Massilia sp. METH4: one gene and its partner. The protein of the gene in region 2 interacts with the protein of the main gene of each other region in a pairwise test. Links are inferred from orthologs where the notes say so. Each region holds a gene or a part of one and is shown on either strand. Other genes may lie near its edges. The genes, in order: ftsZ and V6Z91_RS11970.

The links.
Region 1: the proteins of V6Z91_RS11970 (region 2) and ftsZ interact in binary tests that used the Escherichia coli proteins (3 or more experiments, as listed by UniProt). The link is inferred for Massilia sp. METH4 from one-to-one orthologs.

The regions. Positions count from the first base shown.
Region 1 is NZ_CP146614.1:2,917,063-2,926,926, forward strand. The notes cover bases 1,911-4,865. They hold ftsZ (cell division protein FtsZ), read left to right. Parts: upstream 1,911-2,761; coding sequence 2,762-3,970; downstream 3,971-4,865. Other genes in these bases: ftsA (cell division protein FtsA), read left to right, coding at 1,911-2,641; V6Z91_RS12970 (peroxiredoxin), read left to right, coding at 4,149-4,652; V6Z91_RS12975 (DUF2628 domain-containing protein), read right to left, coding at 4,702-4,865. Also shown: V6Z91_RS12950 (D-alanine--D-alanine ligase), read left to right, coding at 1-605; V6Z91_RS12955 (cell division protein FtsQ/DivIB), read left to right, coding at 613-1,374; more of ftsA, read left to right, coding at 1,409-1,910; more of V6Z91_RS12975, read right to left, coding at 4,866-5,142; V6Z91_RS12980 (DUF2628 domain-containing protein), read right to left, coding at 5,323-5,649; V6Z91_RS12985 (TonB-dependent receptor), read left to right, coding at 6,396-9,146; V6Z91_RS12990 (SET domain-containing protein), read right to left, coding at 9,250-9,750. UniProt on the Escherichia coli protein: Essential cell division protein that forms a contractile ring structure (Z ring) at the future cell division site. The regulation of the ring assembly controls the timing and the location of cell division.
Region 2 is NZ_CP146614.1:2,696,675-2,706,549, reverse strand. Bases 2,970-5,935 are described here. They hold V6Z91_RS11970 (rod shape-determining protein), read right to left. Parts: upstream 4,992-5,935; coding sequence 3,948-4,991; downstream 2,970-3,947. Other genes in these bases: gatA (Asp-tRNA(Asn)/Glu-tRNA(Gln) amidotransferase subunit GatA), read left to right, coding at 5,663-5,935; gatC (Asp-tRNA(Asn)/Glu-tRNA(Gln) amidotransferase subunit GatC), read left to right, coding at 5,339-5,638; mreC (rod shape-determining protein MreC), read right to left, coding at 2,970-3,793. In the rest of the region: mrdA (penicillin-binding protein 2), read right to left, coding at 1-2,095; rod shape-determining protein MreD, read right to left, coding at 2,109-2,621; more of mreC, read right to left, coding at 2,618-2,969; more of gatA, read left to right, coding at 5,936-7,147; Asp-tRNA(Asn)/Glu-tRNA(Gln) amidotransferase subunit GatB, read left to right, coding at 7,177-8,637; V6Z91_RS11950 (DUF1176 domain-containing protein), read left to right, coding at 8,816-9,844; V6Z91_RS11945 (pyridoxamine 5'-phosphate oxidase family protein), read right to left, coding at 9,854-9,875. UniProt on the Escherichia coli protein: Forms membrane-associated dynamic filaments that are essential for cell shape determination. Acts by regulating cell wall synthesis and cell elongation, and thus cell shape.

The DNA of each region.
Region 1 (9,864 bases), 220 kb from region 2 along the record:
TGCCCACGCCCGAATACGCGGTGCTGCATGACGACAGCGACCTGGCGGCGGTTGCCGCGAAGCTGGGCCTGCCGCTGATCGTCAAGCCGCCGCACGAAGGTTCGTCGATCGGTTTCTCGAAAGTGGAAGCGCTGGAAGAATTCGCGGGCGCATATGCCAAGTGCGCGCCGCTGGACGATTCCGTGCTGGCCGAGTCGTTCGTGGCAGGCCGCGAATTCACCGTGGCCGTGCTGGGCACGGGTGCCGGCGCCCGCGCGCTGCCGGTGGTGGAGATCGTGGCGCCGAAGGGCAACTACGATTACCAGAACAAGTACTTCACCGACGACGTCCAGTACTTCTGCCCACCGCAGCTCGACGAGGCGATCCAGGCCGAGATGCGCCGCATCGCCGTGGAAGCCTATCGCACGCTGGACTGCGAAGGCTGGGCGCGCATCGACGTGCTGCTGCGCGAGAGCGACAACCGCCCGTTCCTGCTGGAGGCGAACACCTCGCCCGGTATGACGAGCCACTCGCTGGTGCCGATGGCCGCTCGCGCGGAAGGCATGTCGTACGAGGCGCTGTGCGTGGAAATCCTGCGCTCGGCGCGGCTCAAGACCAAGGGATAAGACAGCAATGTGGCACGACGCGAAAGCCTTGAACGCAACCGCCAGCACGATCTTCGCGCTGGTGTTTGGCGTTTGCGTCGCCGCCGGCATCTGGTGGATCGCGCACCGGCCGATCTTCGACCTGCGCACGATCCGCGTGGAAGCGATGGAGCGCGCCGAACTGCGGCACGTAAACCTGCTCACGCTGAGGAACGGCACGCAGGGGCGCATCCGCGGCAACTTCTTCACGGCGAACCTGGAACAGGTGCGCCAGGTGTTCGAGGCGGTGCCGTGGGTGCGCCGCGCCACGGTGCGGCGCGAATGGCCGAACCAGCTGATCGTGGAAGTGGAAGAGCACGAGGCGCTGGGTACCTGGGGCGAGGATGGCCGGCTGCTGTCGGTGAAGGGCGATGTGTTTACGGCCAACCTGGCCGAGGCCGAAGAGGATCACGAGCTGCCGCAGTTCTCCGGACCGGATGGCAGCGAGAAGGAAGTGCTGTCGCGCTATGCCGAGCTGCGCAAGTGGTTCGCGCCGGCGAAGCTGGTGCCGGCGGGGCTGGCCCTGTCGGGCCGCTATGCGTGGACGGTCACGCTGGACAACGGTGCCGTGGTGGCGCTGGGCCGCGAGCAGACGCCCACGATGCTGAAGGAGCGCGTGGCGCGCCTGGTGTCGGTGTGGCCGCAGCTGGCTGCGCGCGTGCCCGATATCGAAACGATCGATATGCGCTACCAGAACGGCCTGGCGCTGTCGGCAACTGGATTGAAGATACCGGCCGAAAAGAAGAAGTAGGCCAAGTAGTACAACGAATACATACGAGCAGATAATGACAAAAGACGCGAAAAACCTGATCGTCGGCCTCGACATCGGCACCTCGAAGGTGGTGGCCGTGGTGGCCGAGGTGATGGGCGATGGCCGCCACGAAGTGATCGGGCTGGGACAGCACGAATCGAAGGGCCTCAAGAAGGGCGTGGTGGTGAACATCGAAGCGACCGTGGAATCCATCCAGCGTGCCCTCGAGGAAGCGGAGCTGATGGCCGACTGCAAGATCCGCAATGTGTATGCGGGCATCGCGGGCAGCCATATCCGCAGCTTCAATTCGAGCGGCATGGTGGCGATCAAGGAAAAGGAGGTCACGGCCACCGACGTGGCGCGCGTCATCGAAACGGCCAAGGCGGTTAACATCCCCACTGATCAGCAGCTGCTGCACACCGTGCCGCAGGAATTCATCGTGGACAGCCAGGAAGACGTGCGCGAGCCGATCGGCATGAGCGGCATCCGGCTGGAGGTGAAAGTACATATCGTCACGGGCGCGGTGAGCGCCGTGCAAAACATCGTCAAGTGCGTGCGGCGCTGCGGGCTCGAGGTCTCGGACCTGATCCTGCAGCCGATGGCATCCGCGGATGCCGTGCTCACGCCGGACGAAAAGGAATTGGGTGTAGTGCTGATCGATATCGGCGGCGGCACCACCGACGTTGCAGTGTTCTCGGACGGCGCGATCCGCCATACGGCAGTGATCCCGATCGCCGGTGACCAGATCACCAACGACATCGCGATGGCCTTGCGGACGCCCACGTCCGAAGCGGAGGAAATTAAGATCCGCTACGGCGTGGCAAAGCAGGTACTGGCGGATCCGGGTGAACACCTGGAAGTGCCGGGCCTGGGCGACCGCGGCCCCCGCAACCTGTCCCGCCAGGCGCTGGCTGCCGTCATCGAGCCGCGCGTGGAGGAACTGTTCGCCATGGTGCACCAGGTGGTGCGCGAGTCCGGATACGAGGGCGTGCTCTCGTCCGGCATCGTGCTGACCGGCGGCTCCTCGATCATGCCAGGCATGGTCGAAATGGCGGAGGACATCTTCCTGAAACCGGCGCGCCTCGGCACGCCGGACTATCGCGGCCAGCTGGCCGACGTGGTGCGCAGCCCCCGCTACGCCACCGTGCTCGGCCTGCTGCTGGAGGCGAAGAAGCAGTATCTGCGCGGGCACATCGTGACGCGCCAGGACGGGTCCGTGAAGGCGGTCTGGCAACGCATGAAGGAATGGTTCCTCGGGAATTTCTGAGGACACAGTAGAAACCAGGGTCGAGTAATTTTAAAATATTCGCGGTCGTCAAGCCCGGTCCTTCTACCGATAAGCAAGGGCTGGCAATTGAAGGGCGCATTCTTCTTCTAGGAGCACATCATGGAGTTCGATATGGTCGATAACGCATCACTGGGAACGGTGATCAAAGTGGTCGGTGTGGGCGGCGCGGGCGGTAACGCGGTGCAGCACATGATCAACAAGGGCATGAGCGGCGTGGAATTCATCGCCGCCAATACGGATGCCCAGGCGTTGTCGGCTTCCAAGGCCGACAACATCATCCAGATCGGCGAGACCGGCCTGGGCGCGGGCATGAAGCCCGACGTCGGCCGCAAGCTGGCCGAGGAATCGCGCAACCGCATCGAGGATGCGCTGCGCGGTGCGCACATGGTGTTCATCGCCGCCGGCATGGGCGGCGGCACCGGCACCGGCGCCGCCCCGATCGTCGCGGAAGTGGCGAAGTCGCTGGGCGCGCTGACCGTGGCCGTGGTCTCCAAGCCGTTCTCGCACGAAGGCCAGAAGTGCATGGAGATCGCCGAAGAAGGCCTGGAGCAGCTGTCGCAGAACGTCGACTCGCTGATCGTGATCCTGAACGAGAAGCTCGAAGAGATCTACGAGGATGAATCGCTGATCGAATGGCTGCAGCATGCCGACGACGTGCTGAACAACGCGGTCGCCGGCATCGCCGAGATCATCAACGTGCCGGGCCACATCAACGTCGACTTCAACGACGTGAAGACGATCATGGGCGAGCAGGGCAAGGCCATGATGGGCACCGCCGTCGCTTCCGGCGTGGACCGCGCGCGCATCGCCGCGGAACAGGCCGTGGCATCGCCGCTGCTGGACGGCATCGACCTGTCCGGCGCGCGCGGCGTGCTGGTCAACGTGACCGCGAGCCGTGGCCTGAAGGGCAAGGAAATCAAGGAAGTCATGGCTGCCGTGCGCGCCTTCGCCGCGCCGGACGCATCGATCGCACAGGGCATCGCTTACGACGATTCGATGGGCGATGCGATCCGCGTCACCGTGGTGGCCACGGGCCTGGGCAAGAACAAGAAGCACGTGCAGTTGGTGCCGCAGCAGATGCTGCGCACGGGCACCCACAACAACCCTTTGAACCCGCAGGCTGGCCTGGCCGGTGCCACCGGTTCCGTGACGATGGGCGCGGGCGTGGCCGGCGGCCACTCGTTCGAAGGCATGAAGGCGCCGGCCGTATGGCGCCGCGAATCGGCTTCCGAGCAGGTGCGCGCGATGGAAAAGAACGGCATGGAAACCTACGACATCCCGGCCTTCCTGCGCAAGCAGGCCGACTGATCGGATTGGATTCGCGGAGTCCTCGCGGGCTCCGTCTTCGCCGGCCTACGTGAGAGGGGCCGGCGCTTTCGAGCGGGTTCGCTCGCGCTCTGGCATACTGCCGGAGCTGCCGCCTCGGGTAGCTGCCCGCGGCGGTTTTTTTTCGCCTAGTTTTTCTGCTTGAGTGAGGAGTACGAACATGACCATCAAAATCGGCGATACCCTGCCGGAAGGCACGCTGTCCGAATACATCGAAGTCGAAACCGAAGCCTGCTCGCTGGGCCCCAACACGTTCAACGTGCAAGACCTCGTCAAGGGCAAGAAGATCGCGATCTTCGGCCTGCCGGGCGCCTACACGCCCACCTGCTCGGCCAAGCACGTGCCCGGCTTCGTGCAGCACGCGGAAGAGTTCAAGGCCAAGGGCGTGGACGAGATCTGGTGCATCGCCGTGAACGACGCGTTCGTGATGGGCGCCTGGGGCCGCGAACAGAAGTCCACCGGCATCGTGCGCATGATGGCCGACGGTAACGCCGCCTTCACGAAGGCGCTGGGCCTGGATGCCGATTTCTCGAAATTCGGCATGGGTACCCGCTCGCAGCGCTACTCGATGCTGGTCGAGGATGGTGTCGTCAAGCAGCTGAACATCGAGCAGGGCGGCAAGTTCGAGGTGTCGAACGCGGAGACGCTGCTGGGCCAGCTGTAAGCAGACTGAGTCGAAGGCAAGGCCGCGCATTGCGCGGCTTTTTTATTGGTTACCACCAGCCGCGGTCATTGAGGACCTTGTGTTTGTAGTAGGACCGATTTGCCATGATGGAGAAAAAGACTGCTCCTCCAAGGTTCACAGGGTTTGGCCGCCGTTTACCTACTTCATTAGACCCAAAATACACGGTGAAAATTATCGAAATCGCCACCACAGTGAGCGTATACGATAATGCGCGCCGCCACATTCCCTTTGCCAGAAAGTAGAGTGCCCCGAACAGAAACGCCCAGATGTTGAAGCCCGCCCTCAATCTGTCATCGAACGGAAGAATAAGCATGTTGGCTCGCGTGGAGCCGCCTGCCCGTTCGATCAGAGCGAAGCGGTTTTTCCAGACCAAAGGCAGTTCGTCGAGCGACGGGGGCAACTTGTGATTACAGCTGAAGCAACCGGAGACGTGGTCTGCCGAGATACCGCAATTTTCGCAGGCATGCATGGAAGGCTCCCGACGTTCGCGCCGACCAGCTCGACGCTTCGACATACAGGATAAGGTCTTGCGCACCATGGATATTGCGCTGATGCAATTCCTCGCTCGATTCCATGCTGGTATGAGACACAAAGCAAAAAAGCCCCGGCCGCACCGGGGAAAAGGGGGAAAACAGGGACAATGCGCGGTCTACCACCAGCTGTCGTCGCCGAGCACGGCATGCTTGTAGTAATCCAGATTCGCGCGCCACGCATACACGATCGCGGAGAGGGCCGCGGCCATGTTCTGGGCCAGCTCAGGCGGCACATTCAACCGTTCGGCGCACCACAGGAATACGAGCGTCATGGCGACGAGCAGGGCGGTCAGCGCGATGCCACGCTTTACCATGCCTTTGCAAAGGTAGTAGACGAATCCGAACAGCAGTGCAAACACATTGCAACGGATGCGAATGCGGGCGATGACGGGCAGCTGGTCCAGCTTCGGCAGTTCGACGCCGCCGGCCCGGTCGATCGCCATGAATTTGTCTCGCCAGACAAGCGGCAGTTTCTGCGGCGCGGCATATTCGAGCGGGACGGCGGGGGTGGGACGGCAAGTGGTGCACAGTGCACTCGTGATGAAATGCGTGCCGCAGTGCTGGCAAATCGACATAAATCCTCCGTGAATTGATCTTGATGACGGCGCGACTATATCGATCGCGTCCAGTTATCAATACGGCAATTGTCAAGAAGGTACTGTAGTTTGCGCAGTGCCAATTTTCCCTGCGGAGTTCTAGAGCACCTCGTCCAATCCGGGCCACCGCGCGTTGTGCACGCTCAGCCGAGATGGCCGCCGCGCCTGCTACGATCGCGCGCCCATGACAGGCGCTGCGTCTGCCGGGCGGTAAGGCCACCCTCGGCCGTTGCGCCCCCAAGATCGGATCTGGGCAGTGCGCAGTTCCGCATCCTCCAGCCCATCCGCTATTGGAGCGACAGGGCTTCTCCCGTCGACCACGGCGCGCGCCAAGCACGCCATGGTCACACTCAGCTAGGCACCGCGTATGACTACAAGACAGAATGTAGTCGGGGTACACCAGATGTTTCTTTTTTCGTAGCCAAAATACAACTACCACGACTCCAAGGGAAAAACGACGCGCTTTTTTGCGTACATGAGCTTTATTTTTGATACAGTTTCGTCAAGCAAAATCTAGTTTTGCTACAAAACGGTTAAAACGCCGACAGAGCGTGGCCACGGCGACTCTTTTCGCTCACCATTGGAGACAATCAATGCACGTCCAGGCACCACCACGCATTCCATACCCTTCCTTCCCGCTGCACCCCATTGCCACCGCCTGCGCGGTGCTCCTGTCGATACTGAGCGCTCCCGCGCTGGGCCAGGATGCGGCTGCTTCGGCCGCCGCCACGTCCACCACAACCAGCACTGCCGAGGGCACCATTGCCCAGGTGAAGGTATCGGGCATCCGCCGCGGCATCGAAGACGCCATATCCGTAAAAAAGGATTCCACGTCCATCGTGGAGTCCATTTCTGCCGAAGATATCGGCAAGCTGCCCGACACGAGCATCGCCGAATCGATCGCGCGCCTGCCGGGCCTGGCCGCCCAGCGCGTGGCCGGGCGGGCACAGGTGATCAGCGTGCGCGGCCTGTCGCCGGACTTCGCCACCACGCTGCTCAATGGCCGCGAGCAGGTGAGCACCGGTGACAACCGCAGCGTGGAATTCGACCAGTACCCGTCGGAGCTGTTGAGCGCGGTCACCGTGCACAAGACACCCGATGCGGGGCTGGTGGGCCAGGGCCTGTCCGGCACGATCGACATGCAGACCGTGCGGCCCCTGTCGTTCCCCGGCCGCACCATTTCATTCAATGTGCGGGGCGAGAAAAACTCGCTGGGCAAGATCGCCAATGCGAAAGACCATGGCCATCGCGTCAGTGCCAGCTACATCGACCAATTCGCCAACCGCACGATCGGCGTGGCGCTGGGCGTGGCGCACCTGGAATCGCCGATCCTGGACAATGAAACGGGCACCTACGAGCCGTTCGACCAGACGCGCATTTCCGGCGTGCCGGCGGGCACCTATGTCACGGCCGGGGTCAAGGCGCTGGCGAAAAGCGGCCGGCTGACCCGCACCGGCGTGATCGGCGTGCTGGAGTACCGCCCGAGCCGCATGTGGACCAGTACCCTCGATGTCTTCGCGTCGAACTTCAAGCAGGTCGACACGAACAACCAGTTCGAAGTCAATCTCGGCGGCTACAACGGCTCCAACAACCCTGCGGGCTTCAACTACACGAGCACCACGATCGTCGACAACACGCTGATCGGCGGTACCGCCACGGGCGCCTACCCGCTGGTGCGCGGCCAGAACAACCACCGCGAAGACCGCATCCGCACGGCCGGCTGGGGCAACCGGTTCAACTTCGGCGACTGGTCGCTGGTCGTGGACGCCAACTATTCGCAGGCCAGGCGCGACGAGACGTACCTGGAGAACAACCTGCAACTGCAGACCGCCGACGGTGGCGCGTTCAACGATCCGCTGATGACGGTGGGGTGGCGCACCGGGCAGTTCGCACATCTGTCCGGCCAGCTCGACTACAGCAACCCGGCCATCCTGCATACGGGCAATTCGATCTATGGCTATGGCAAGACCTATTCGCCGCACCTGAAGGACCGGCTGGCGAGCCTGAAGGTTGCCGCAACCCTGCCGGCACCGGCAGCGCTGGAGAACTACCTGGGCGGCTTCGATGTCGGCGTCAACTACAGCGACCGCACCAAGACCAAGCGCCAGCCCGAAGGCCAGCTGTTCGCCAAGGGAACGCCGACGATCTCCAGCGATCTGCTGTATGCCCCGGTCGACCTTGGGTTCGCCGGCGCGGGCATTGTGCCGTCGTGGAATGTGCCAGCCGTGATCGCCAAATACTTCGACCCGATCAACTACAGCCTGGCGAACAATGCCGGCACGATCAGCCGGGCGTGGGACGTCACCGAGAAGATCACCACGGCCTTCGCCCGCGCCAATATCGACAGCGACATCAAAGGCTATTCCGTGCGCGGCAATATCGGCGTGCAGGTCATCCGCACCGACCAGTCGTCGGAATCGCTGTATGCCGACGCGGCAGGCGTCGCCCACCCGATCGAAAGCGGCAAGAAGTACACCGACGTGCTGCCGAGCATGAACCTCGCCATTGGCCTGGACGACAGCCAGACCCTGCGCCTCTCGCTGGCGAAGCAGATCGCCCGCCCGCGCGTGGACCAGCTCAACGCGGGCTTCAACTTCAGCGTGGCCAGCGGTACCCGGCTGCCGAACGGCAGCGGCGGCAACAGCAAGCTCGATCCATGGCGCGCCAAGGCATTCGATATTTCCTATGAAAAGTACTTCGACAAGAAGGGCTATGTGGCACTGGCCGGTTTCTACAAGAAGCTGGACACGTACATCTACACCTTCTCGGAAACGCGCGACTTTTCGGAGTTCACGCCCGGCACCAACGCCATTTCCAACTTCGGGCAGTACACCACGTCGTACAACGGCGATGGCGGTATCCTGAAGGGTGTCGAGCTGACCGTGTCGGTGCCGCTGGAGCTGCTGACGCCGGCGCTGGATGGCTTCGGCGTGCTGGCCAGCTCGTCCTGGACGGAAAGCGGCATCGACATCAAGGAAGTCAATTCCGCGATCGGCAAGATCCAGCTGCCGGGCTTGTCCCGCAATGTCTCGAACGTCACGCTCTATTATGAAAAGGCGGGCTTCTCGACGCGCGTCAGCGGCCGGCGCCGCTCCGACTATGTGGGCGAGATCGGCAATTTCGCCGGCGATCGCCAGCTGCGCTTCGTGCACGATGCGCCCACGTTCGACGCGCAGGTGGGTTACACCTTCAACGAGGGCCGCTTCAAGGGTCTCGGTGTGCTGCTGCAGGTGAATAACCTGAACAATGCCGCGTATGAAACCTATGCGAACCGCAAGGATCGCCAGCTGGAATACGCGAAGTATGGCCGCACCGTACTGTTCGGCGTGAACTACAAGTTCTGACCGCAAGCCCCATCAGGCCAAGGGGACCGGCGCAACAGCGCCGGTTTTTTGGCCCTGCGGGCTATCCCCCGCCGGGCCGTTTTTGGTTGTTTCCGCAAAACGCCTACGCCGCGGATTTCTTCGCGCGGCTGCGCTTCTTGGGCGCCAGCATGATGCCCGTGCATTCAGGCGCGCCGCAGTGGCAGGCAAAGGCTTTTTTCACGGCAGGGGTATGGCGCTCGTCGTAGATGAGGCCATAGTTGTAGCGCAATTCCTCGCCTTTATCGATATCGCGCGACGCGTGGATGTACACGCGGTCGTCTTCCTCGATCGCTTCGCAGTTCGGGTCGCACGAATGGTTGATGAAGCGCGACTCGTTGCCGCCGGCACCGCCGTCGATCAGCAAGCCGTTGTTCAGCGTGAAAAAGAATGTATGGTTGATCGGCCCGCCCTTCGCGGCGGTGCGGCGGCAGGTTTCATCCCAGTCGACGATTTCGCCGGTGTACTCGATGATGCGGGTACCGGCCGCGATCTTCCGGCGGGCAAAAACGCCCTTGCCGTGGATGGGCGAATCATGCACTTCGAAGAGGGGAGGGGATTTGGATTTGGCGGCGGGCGTGGTCATTCGAATATCATACCCCGCCGTTCACGCGCACGGTTCAACGCTGGCGAGGCGGATACAATATGCGCCCGACAATACCGCAGACAAGAGCCCGCCTTGAAACAGCCAGCCAAGGAA
Region 2 (9,875 bases):
CCGGCACCAGGCCCGGCGCGGGCGGCGGCGCGGCCGGCTTGCGCGCGGCGTTCGGTGTCGTGCCCGGCGCCGCCGGTTGCGCGGGGGCCGCGGGCGAGGCGGCCTGGCCGCCCTGCGCCTGCTGCGCCGCCAGCTGTTCGCGCGCGAGGGCCGCCTCTTCCTCGGCCAGCGGGCCTTCGATGGGCTCGATCACCTCGGCATCTTCCTTCGGCACCTTGTCGGTGTTCTTCTCGGTCGGGCGCTTGCCGAGCATGTGGTAGTCGAGCACCTTGCGGGCGATCGGCGCGGCCACGGCGCCGCCGAAGCCGGCGTTCTCGACCACCATGGCCAGCACGATGCGCGGCTTGTCGGCCGGGGCGAAGGCCACGAACAGCGCATTGTCGCGCAGCCGCTCGGCCAGCGTCTTGGCGTTGTACTTCTCGTTGGCCTTGATGCCCACAACCTGGGCGGTACCCGTCTTGCCGCCCACCGTGTATTGCACGCCCGCGAAGGCACGCGTGGCGGTGCCGCCCTGCTCGCTCACCACGCCCACCATCGCATCCTTGATCAGGTCGATGTTCTGCTGCTTCAGCGGGATGCGGTAGCTCTCCTTCGGCACCGTCAGGGTGCGCGCGCGGGTGCCGCCGTCCTCGATGATCTTGACCAGGTGCGGCTTCATCACGATGCCGTTGTTGGCCAGGTTCGCCACCGCGTGCGCGATCTGCAGCGGCGTATAGGAGTTGTAGCCCGAACCGTTCGACACGGAGATCGTGTCGCCCCCCACCCACTTGCCGGCGGCCGGATTCTTCTTGTAGCGCGCCTGCTTCCATTCCTTCGACGGCAGCACGCCCGTCTTTTCGTTTTCCAGGTCGATGCCGGTCTTCTGGCCGAAACCGAACGGCTTCATGAAGTCGTGGATCATGTCGATCCCCATGTCGCGGCCCAGCTGGTAGTAATACGTGTTGCAGGAAACGACGATCGACTTGCGCAGGTCCACCGTGCCGTGGCCGCCGGGCACGTCGTCGCGGAACTTGTGATTGCCGAGGTACATATAGCCGGGGTCGAAGATCGCCTGCGACGGCGTGCGCTTGCCCGTCTCCAGCGCGGCCAGCGCCATGAACGGCTTGAAGGTGGAACCGGGTGCGTAGGTGCCGGACAGCGGCCGGTTCACCATCGGGCGGTCCAGCGACGTGTTCAATTCGTTCCAGCTCTGCGTATCGATGCCGTCCACGAACAGGTTCGGGTCGTAGCCCGGCCGGGATACATAGGCCAGCACGTCGCCGGTCGACGGTTCGATCGCCACCAGCGCGCCGCGCCATTCGCCGAACGCTTCCTCGGCAATCTTCTGCAGTTCGATGTCGATCGAGAGGATCAGGTTGCTGCCGGACGTGGGCGGCGTGCGCGACAGCGTGCGGATTGCGCGCCCGCCGGCCGAGACTTCCACTTCCTCGTAACCGGTGATGCCGTGCAGGTGCTTCTCGTAGCTTTTCTCCAGCCCTTCCTTGCCGATGTAGTCGGTGCCGTTGTAGTTGGCGGCGTGCTCGCTTTCCTCGATCGCCTTGGCTTCCTTCTGGTTGATGCGGCCGATGTAGCCGATCACGTGCGAGGCGGTTTCGCCCAGCGGATAGTTGCGGAACAGGCGCGCCTGCACTTCCACGCCGGGGTAGCGGAACCGGTTCGCCGTGAAGCGGGCCACTTCCTCGTCCGACAGCCGGGTGCGCAGCGGGATGCTGGCGAAGTTCTTCGATTCCTCCATCAGCTTCTTGAAGCGGCGCCGGTCCTTCGGCGTCACTTCCACGATCGTCGCCAGCTCGTCGATCATCTCCTCGAGGGGAATGCGTAGCTTGGATGGCGTGATCTCCAGCGTGTACGCCGAATAGTTGCGGGCCAGGACCACGCCGTTGCGGTCGAGGATGAGGCCCCGGTTCGGCTGGATCGGCACCACGGCGATCCGGTTGTCCTCTGCCTGCGCCATGTAGTCGTTGTGCCGGATCACCTGCAGCCACACGAGGCGCGCCAGCAGCAGCGCGAAGCAGATGAAGACGAGGGACCCGAGCAGCGTCAGCCGCACCCGAAACAGGTGCAGTTCGCGCTCGTTGTCTTTCAGCTCGGTCATGGCGATGGGCGAGTCAAATGGGGCGGGTATGATCCTTGTCGACCGCGCGCCGCTGCGGCGCCAGCAGCAGCACCGTGATCAGGGGCCACAGCAGTGCCGACACGAAGCTCTCGACAAAGTAGAACCAGCCGGGAAACTTGCCGGAGACCAGGAAGCGCACGGCCAGCTGCACGACCTGCGCCAGCAACAGCAGCGGCAGCACGTGCATCGCCTGCGCGCTCAGCCGGAACCACAGCACCCGCCGATGCATCATGATCGCGCAATACGACAGCAGCGTATAGGCCAGCGCGTTCTCGCCCAGCAGCGTGGCGTCGTGCACATCCATCAGCAGGCCGAGGCAGAACGCGGTGCCGATGCCCACGCGGCGCGGCTGGTGCACGCCCCAGAATACCAGCACCAGCGCCACGAAATCCGGCGCGGCGACGAACTGGCCCCATGGCATCAGGTTGAGCAGGAACGCGGCCATCAGGCTGATGGCGATGAATACGGGGCTGACGGGCAGCAGGATGTACTGCGGACGGTTCATCGGGTCTCCCTCGCTGCCGCCGGCGGCACGGCGCGTGGCGCGGCATTGTTCGTCGTTGCCGTGGGCACCGGTGCGGCGTTGTTCGTTGCCGCCGCGGGCGGCGCGGCGGTGTTGCCCGCTGTTGCCGCAGGGGCCGGAGCCGCCGGCCGCAGGCCAGGCGCGCCATTCGCGCCCGGCGCCGCGGGTAGCGTTGCCGGGCCGGCGGCAGTGGGCGTAGCCGTGCCGGCGGGGGCGGCACCAGCGGCGGCGGCGGCCGCGCCCTCCGCTCCCTTGGCATCGGCCGTTTTCTTCTTCTTCACAGGCTTGCTGGTATCTTCTTCCGGAGGCCGTGGCGGCAGTTCCGGCGGCGACATCAGGATCAGCAATTGGGTATTGCGCTCGATGCCGGCCAGCGGCTGGCACACCACGCGGCCGAACATGCCGTTCGCGCTGTTCTCCACCTGCATGACGCGCGCCACGGCCAGGCCGGCCGGGTACACGCCGTCGATGCCGGAGGTGACGAGGATGTCGCCCACCACCACGTCGGCATTGGGCGCCATGAAGCGCAGGTCGAGGTTGCCGGACTGGCCGCGGCCGTAAGCCACGCTGCGCAAGCCGTTGCGCAGCACCTGCACGGGAATGGCCTGTTCCTTGTCGGTCAGCAGCGTGACTTCGGACGTGAACGGAAACACGCGCGTCACCTGCCCCACCACGCCCTGGTTGTCGATCACCGGCAGTCCGGCCCGCACACCCTGCTGGGTGCCGCGGTTGAGGATCACCTTGCGGGTGAAGACATCGCGCGCGTCGTACAGGATCTCGGCCAGCATCGTCTTGCCGGGCACTTTTTCACGGGCTTCCAGCAGGCGGCGCAGCTGGGCATTCTCGATCTGCATGAGCTGCGCCTGCTGCAGGGACTGCGACATGGCGATCTGCTTCGTCTGCAGGTCGCGCACCTGGCGTTGCAGGCCGGACAGCGTGGAGAAATACGTGCCCACGCCCAACATCGCGTCGCGCGGCAGCATGGCCACCACCTGCAGCGGATACAGCACGGTACCGACGGCCTGGCGCACCACGGTCAGCGCGCCGACCCGCGAATCGAACAGCAGCAACGCGATCGAGATGCACGCGCAGATCATCATCTTGGCGCGCGCGGACGCCCCTTGCTTGAAGAGTGGCGGCGGACTGTATTCCATAGACCCTGAAAGGACGGGAGCGGACCGCGCCGGCAAGTGCCTGGCGCGGGAACCGCTCCGGTATTGCTAACGACTGCTTACGTCAAACGCGCCCCGGCCACCGTCGCGCCGACCATGGCACCGAGGGCGGCAACGGCGGCCGACGTGGTAGCGATCACTCGTACGAGAAGATCGAACCGAGCTGGTCCATGCGCTCCAGCGCCATGCCGGAGCCGCGCACCACGCAGGTCAGCGGGTCTTCGGCCACCAGCACCGGCAGGCCGGTTTCTTCCATCAGCAGGCGATCCAGGTCGCGCAGCAGCGCGCCGCCACCCGTCAGCATCATGCCTTTCTCGGCGATGTCGGCGCCCAGTTCCGGCGGGGTCTGTTCCAGCGCGTTCTTCACGGCCGACACGATATTGTTCAGCGGGTCGGTCAGTGCTTCCAGGATCTCGTTCGACGAGATCGTGAACGAACGGGGAATGCCTTCGGACAGGTTGCGGCCCTTGACTTCCATCTCCTTGACTTCGGAGCCCGGGAACGCGGAACCGATGGCCTTCTTGATCGCCTCGGCCGTCTGTTCGCCGATCAGCATGCCGTAGTTGCGGCGGATGTAGTTGACGATTGCCTCGTCGAACTTGTCACCGCCCACGCGCACGGAACCTTTATAGACCATGCCGCCCAGCGAGATGATGCCCACCTCGGTGGTGCCGCCGCCGATGTCGACGACCATCGAGCCCGTGGCATCGGACACCGGCAGGCCGGCGCCGATCGCGGCGGCCATCGGTTCCTCGATCAGGTACACCTGCGAGGCGCCGGCGCCCAGCGCCGATTCACGGATCGCGCGGCGTTCCACCTGGGTCGAACCGCACGGCACGCAGATGATGATGCGCGGCGACGGGCGGAAGAACTTCGAGTCGTGCACCATGCGGATGAACTGCTTGAGCATCTGCTCGGTCACGGTGAAGTCGGCGATCACGCCATCCTTCATGGGGCGGATCGCTTCGATATTGCCGGGCACCTTGCCGAGCATCTGCTTGGCTTCCTTGCCTACTGCCTGGATGGTCTTCTTGCCATTCGGGCCGCCTTCCTGGCGGATCGCCACGACCGAGGGTTCGTCGAGCACGATGCCCGAGCCGCGCACGTAAATGAGGGTATTTGCCGTGCCGAGGTCAATGGCCAGATCGGACGAGATGTACCTGCGTAAAAAACCAAACATGAGTATCCTGTAGCGCTCTTGCCCGCGCGTGGGCAGTTATGAAAGTGTCCTGTGACGCGATGTGCTGGGAAGGGGCGGCTTCGCGCCGGGCCATGCCGAGTCCTGCAGGAGTCGTACAAAACAGGGCGGCCACGGGGCGCCGGCCCCCGGGAGGCCAGCAACGCATCAACCCGGCATTCTACCTTATAATTCACGGGCTATTTGCCCTAAATCCACTCAAAAGTGTGGCCCTGCAACTGTGAATTTACGCGGTATTGCAGGTGTTTTAAGGCCGAAATGGCCGATCTTACAAAAGTCTTATCGAAACCTGCTGTTAAAATTTCCTGCGCTTTTCGCGCCCTTCGACCATGTCCCTGACACCCAATGACGTAAACCGCATCGCCAAGCTGGCGCAACTGGAAATGGACGAGCAGCATTCCGCGGCGATGCTGGACAAGCTGAACGGCATTTTCGCGCTGGCCGAGCAGATGCGGGCCGTGGATACCGACGGCGTGCCGCCGCTGGCGCACCCGCTGGCCGCGCACATGCAGGTCGCCCTGCGCCTGCGCGACGACGTGCCCACCGAACCGAACCGCCGCGACGACTACCAGAAAGTGGCGCCGAAAACTGAAGACGGCCTGTACCTGGTGCCGAAGGTGATCGACTAATCCACGCGCGTTGAGAACATGACCATCCATACCAAGACCCTCAAAGAACTGTCCGCGCTGCTGCAGTCGAAAGAGATTTCCGCCACCGAGCTGGCCACGCATTACCTGGACCGCATCGAGGCGAGCGACCTGAATGCCTTCCTGCACGTTGACCGCCAGCTGACGCTGGCCCAGGCCGCCGATGCGGACGCGCGCCTGGCCGCCGGCAATGCCCATGCGCTGACCGGCGTGCCGATTGCCCACAAGGATATCTTCGTCACGCGCGGCTGGCGCTCGACTGCCGGCTCGAAGATGCTGGCCAACTACGTGAGCCCGTTCGACGCCACGGTGGTCGAGAAACTGCATGGCGTGGGCATGGTCCACCTCGGCAAGGTCAATTGCGACGAATTCGCCATGGGCTCGTCCAACGAGAACTCGGCATTCGGCGCCGTGCTGAATCCGTGGGACAAGGCTGCCGTGCCGGGCGGTTCCTCGGGTGGCTCGGCCGCCGCGGTGGCCGCGCGCCTGGCGCCGGCCGTGACCGGCACCGACACGGGCGGCTCGATCCGCCAGCCGGCCTCGTTCTGCGGCATCACCGGCATCAAGCCCACCTACGGCCGCGTCTCGCGCTTCGGCATGATCGCCTTCGCCTCCTCGCTGGACCAGGGCGGCCCGATGGCGCGGACAGCCGAGGATTGCGCCCTGCTGCTGTCCGCTATGGCCGGCTACGACGAGCGCGACTCGACGAGCCTCGCGCCGGAACAGGGCGGCGTGCATGAAGACTTCACGCGCAACCTGAATGAACCCTTGAGCGGCCTGCGCGTCGGCGTGCCGAAGGAATACTTCGGCGAAGGCCTTGCGGCGGACGTGGAAGCGGCCGTGCGCGGCGCGCTGGAGCAGTTCGTGAAGCTGGGCGCCACGCTGGTCGACATCTCGCTGCCGAACACCGCGCTGTCGATCCCGGCCTACTACATGATCGCGCCGGCCGAGGCGTCGTCGAACCTGTCGCGCTTCGACGGCGTGCGCTACGGCTTCCGCGCCGAGGGCTACAAGGACCTGCAGGACATGTACAGGAAGACGCGCGCCCAGGGCTTCGGCCCCGAGGTGCAGCGCCGCATCATGGTCGGCACCTATGTGCTGTGCCATGGCTACTACGATGCGTACTATGTGAAGGCGCAGAAGATCCGCCGCCTGATCGCCGACGATTTCGCGAAGGTCCTCTCCGGGCCGGATGCCGTGTGCGACGTGATCATGGGCCCGGTGGCCCCGACCGTGGCCTGGGACCTGGGCTCGAGGGCGGACGATCCGGTGGCCAACTACCTGGCCGACATCTTCACGCTCTCGACCAGCCTGGCCGGCCTGCCCGGCATGTCGATCCCCTGCGGTTTCGGCCAGGGCGACAAGAACGCGAACCGCCCGGTGGGCCTGCAGGTCATCGGCAACTACTTTGCCGAAGCGAAGCTGCTGAACATCGCCCACCAGTTCCAGCAGGCGACCGACTGGCACACCCGTGCTCCGGCAGGCGTGTAAGCGCATCCAAGAGACAAGGAAGAACAGATATGGAATGGGAAGTCGTCATCGGTCTCGAGAACCACGTGCAGCTCACGACCGATTCGAAAATCTTCAGCGGCTCGCCGACGGCCTTCGGCGCCGAGCCGAACACGCAGGCCAGCCCGGTGGACCTGGCCCTGCCGGGCGTGCTGCCCGTGATGAACAAGGAGGCCGTCGACCGCGCGATCCGCTTCGGCCTCGCCGTGGGCGCGAAGATTGCGCCGCAATCGATCTTCGCCCGTAAAAACTACTTCTATCCCGACCTGCCGAAGGGTTACCAGATCAGCCAGATGGACGACCCCGTCGTGCAGGGCGGCTCGCTGACGTTCGGCTACGAGAAGGATGGCAAGTTCGTCACCAAGACCGTGAACCTGACGCGCGCGCACCTGGAAGAGGATGCCGGCAAGTCGCTGCACGAGGATTACCATGGCATGTCCGGCATCGACCTGAATCGCGCCGGCACCCCGCTGCTCGAGATCGTGTCCGAGCCGGAAATCCGTTCGGCGCAGGAGGCCGTGGCCTATGCGAAGGCGCTGCACGGCCTGGTGATGTGGCTGGGCGTCTGCGACGGCAATATGCAGGAAGGTTCGTTCCGCTGCGACGTGAACGTATCCGTGCGCCCCAAGGGCCAGAAGGAATTCGGCACCCGCTGCGAAATCAAGAACCTGAACTCGTTCCGCTTCATCGAGGAAGCCGTTAACGTGGAAGTGCGCCGCCAGATCGAATTGATCGAGGACGGCGGCAAGGTCGTGCAAGCCACCCGGCTGTACGACCCGGACAAGAAGGAAACGCGCGAGATGCGCAGCAAGGAAGACGCGCAGGATTACCGCTACTTCCCCGACCCCGACCTGCCGCCGCTGGCGATCTCCGAGGAGTGGATCGAGCGCGTGAAGGCTTCGATGCCGGAACTGCCGGCCGTGATGCGCGAGCGCTTCGTGAATGAATACAAGCTGCCGGAATACGACTCGCTCGTGCTGACCTCGTCCAAGGCGATGGCCACGTACTTCGAAGCCGTGGTGGCCGAAGCCGGCAAGGAAAACGCCAAGGCGGCCGCGAACTGGCTGATGGGCGACGTGTCCTCCACGCTGAACCGCAACGACGTCGACATCGCCGACGCCCCCGTCAAGCCGGGCCAGCTGGCCCTCATGCTCAAGCGCATCGCCGACGGCACGATCTCGAACAAGGCCGCGAAGGAAGTGTTCCAGGCGCTGTGGGAGGCGAATGCGGACGACGCGGCGCTGGTCGATACCATCATCAAGGAAAAAGACCTGGGCCAGGTGTCCGACGCGGGCGCGCTGGTCGCCATCGTCGACGAAGTCATCGCCAACAACGCCAAGTCGGTCGAGCAATACCGCGCCGGCAAGGAAGCGGCCATCAACGCCCTGATCGGCCAGGCCATGAAGGCCTCGAAAGGCAAGGCCAACCCCGCGCAGCTGACGGAACTGCTGAAGCAAAAGCTGGCCAGCTGAGTTGCACGAACCCCGGTGACAGGCACCGCCTTTTCTGAAACATTTCCGGAACACCGGTGACAGGCACCGGGTTTCGAGAAACATTTCCAAAAGGCCGGTGCCTGTCACCGGGGTTGGAGAAAGATTTTCGGGGTTAAAAAAGGACGCTGCGTGCGTCCTTTTTTGTTATCTTTGCGGCATGAAAACCCTGATTGCTCCGTTGCTGGCCGCGCTGGCCCTGCCCTCGTTTGCCGGCGAGCCCGCCGGTACCACGTTCACCCACCATGACTGGGAACTCGTGTGCGACAACACGCGCACCTGCCGCGCGGCAGGTTACCAAGCCGATGATGCCGAGCCCGCCGTCTCGGTGCTGCTCGAACGCCAGGCCGGCCCCGGCCAGCCCGTGAAGGCAAGGATGCGCCTGGGCAGCTACGATCCGGAGGCGCCGGTACCGAAAGGCGGCGTGGTGACGATGAAGATCGATGGCCATACCGAAGGCCAGGTGAAGATCGACCGCAAGGAAATGCTGGGTATCCTGTCCGCCGCGCAAACACAGGCGCTGGTGGCGGCGGTGGCAGGAACGGGCAAGGTGGAATGGACCAATGGCAGCCATGCCTGGAAGCTTTCCGGCAAGGGCGCCTCCGCCGTGCTGCTCAAGATGGATGAGGCCCAGGGCCGGCTGGGCACGCCCGGCGCGCTGCTGCGCAAGGGCAGCAAGGCCGAGGACGCCGTGCCGGGGCCATTGCCGGCGCCCGAGGTCTCCCCTGCTTCGGCCGGCTCGACCGAGGTGGACTTGCCGGCAACCGCCCGCGCCACCCTGCTCGCCGAACTGCGCAAGAAGCTCGGCGCCGACAGCGATGGCTGTGAAGCCTTCGCGCCGGACCAGTTGACCGTGCTGCGCCTGAATGCCGACAAGCTGCTGGTGCAAATGCCGTGCTGGACGGGCGCCTATAACCAGGGCACTGCCTTCCTGCTGGCCAACAAGAATCCGCCGTTCAACCTGAAAATGATTACCGGCGACGGCACCGATTACGCGGCCGGCACGATCATGTCATCGCAAAAAGGCCGCGGCCTGGGCGACTGCTGGGCGCATGAAAAGCTGGTGTGGGATGGCCGCCGCTTCGTGGTGACGGAAACGGCGACCACGGGCATGTGCAAGCTCGTCGCCCCCGGCGGTGCCTGGCACCTGCCCAGCTATGTCGCAAAGGTCACGCGCGGCCTGCGCTGACCACGCGCGTTACAGCGTCACGCGCCCTTCG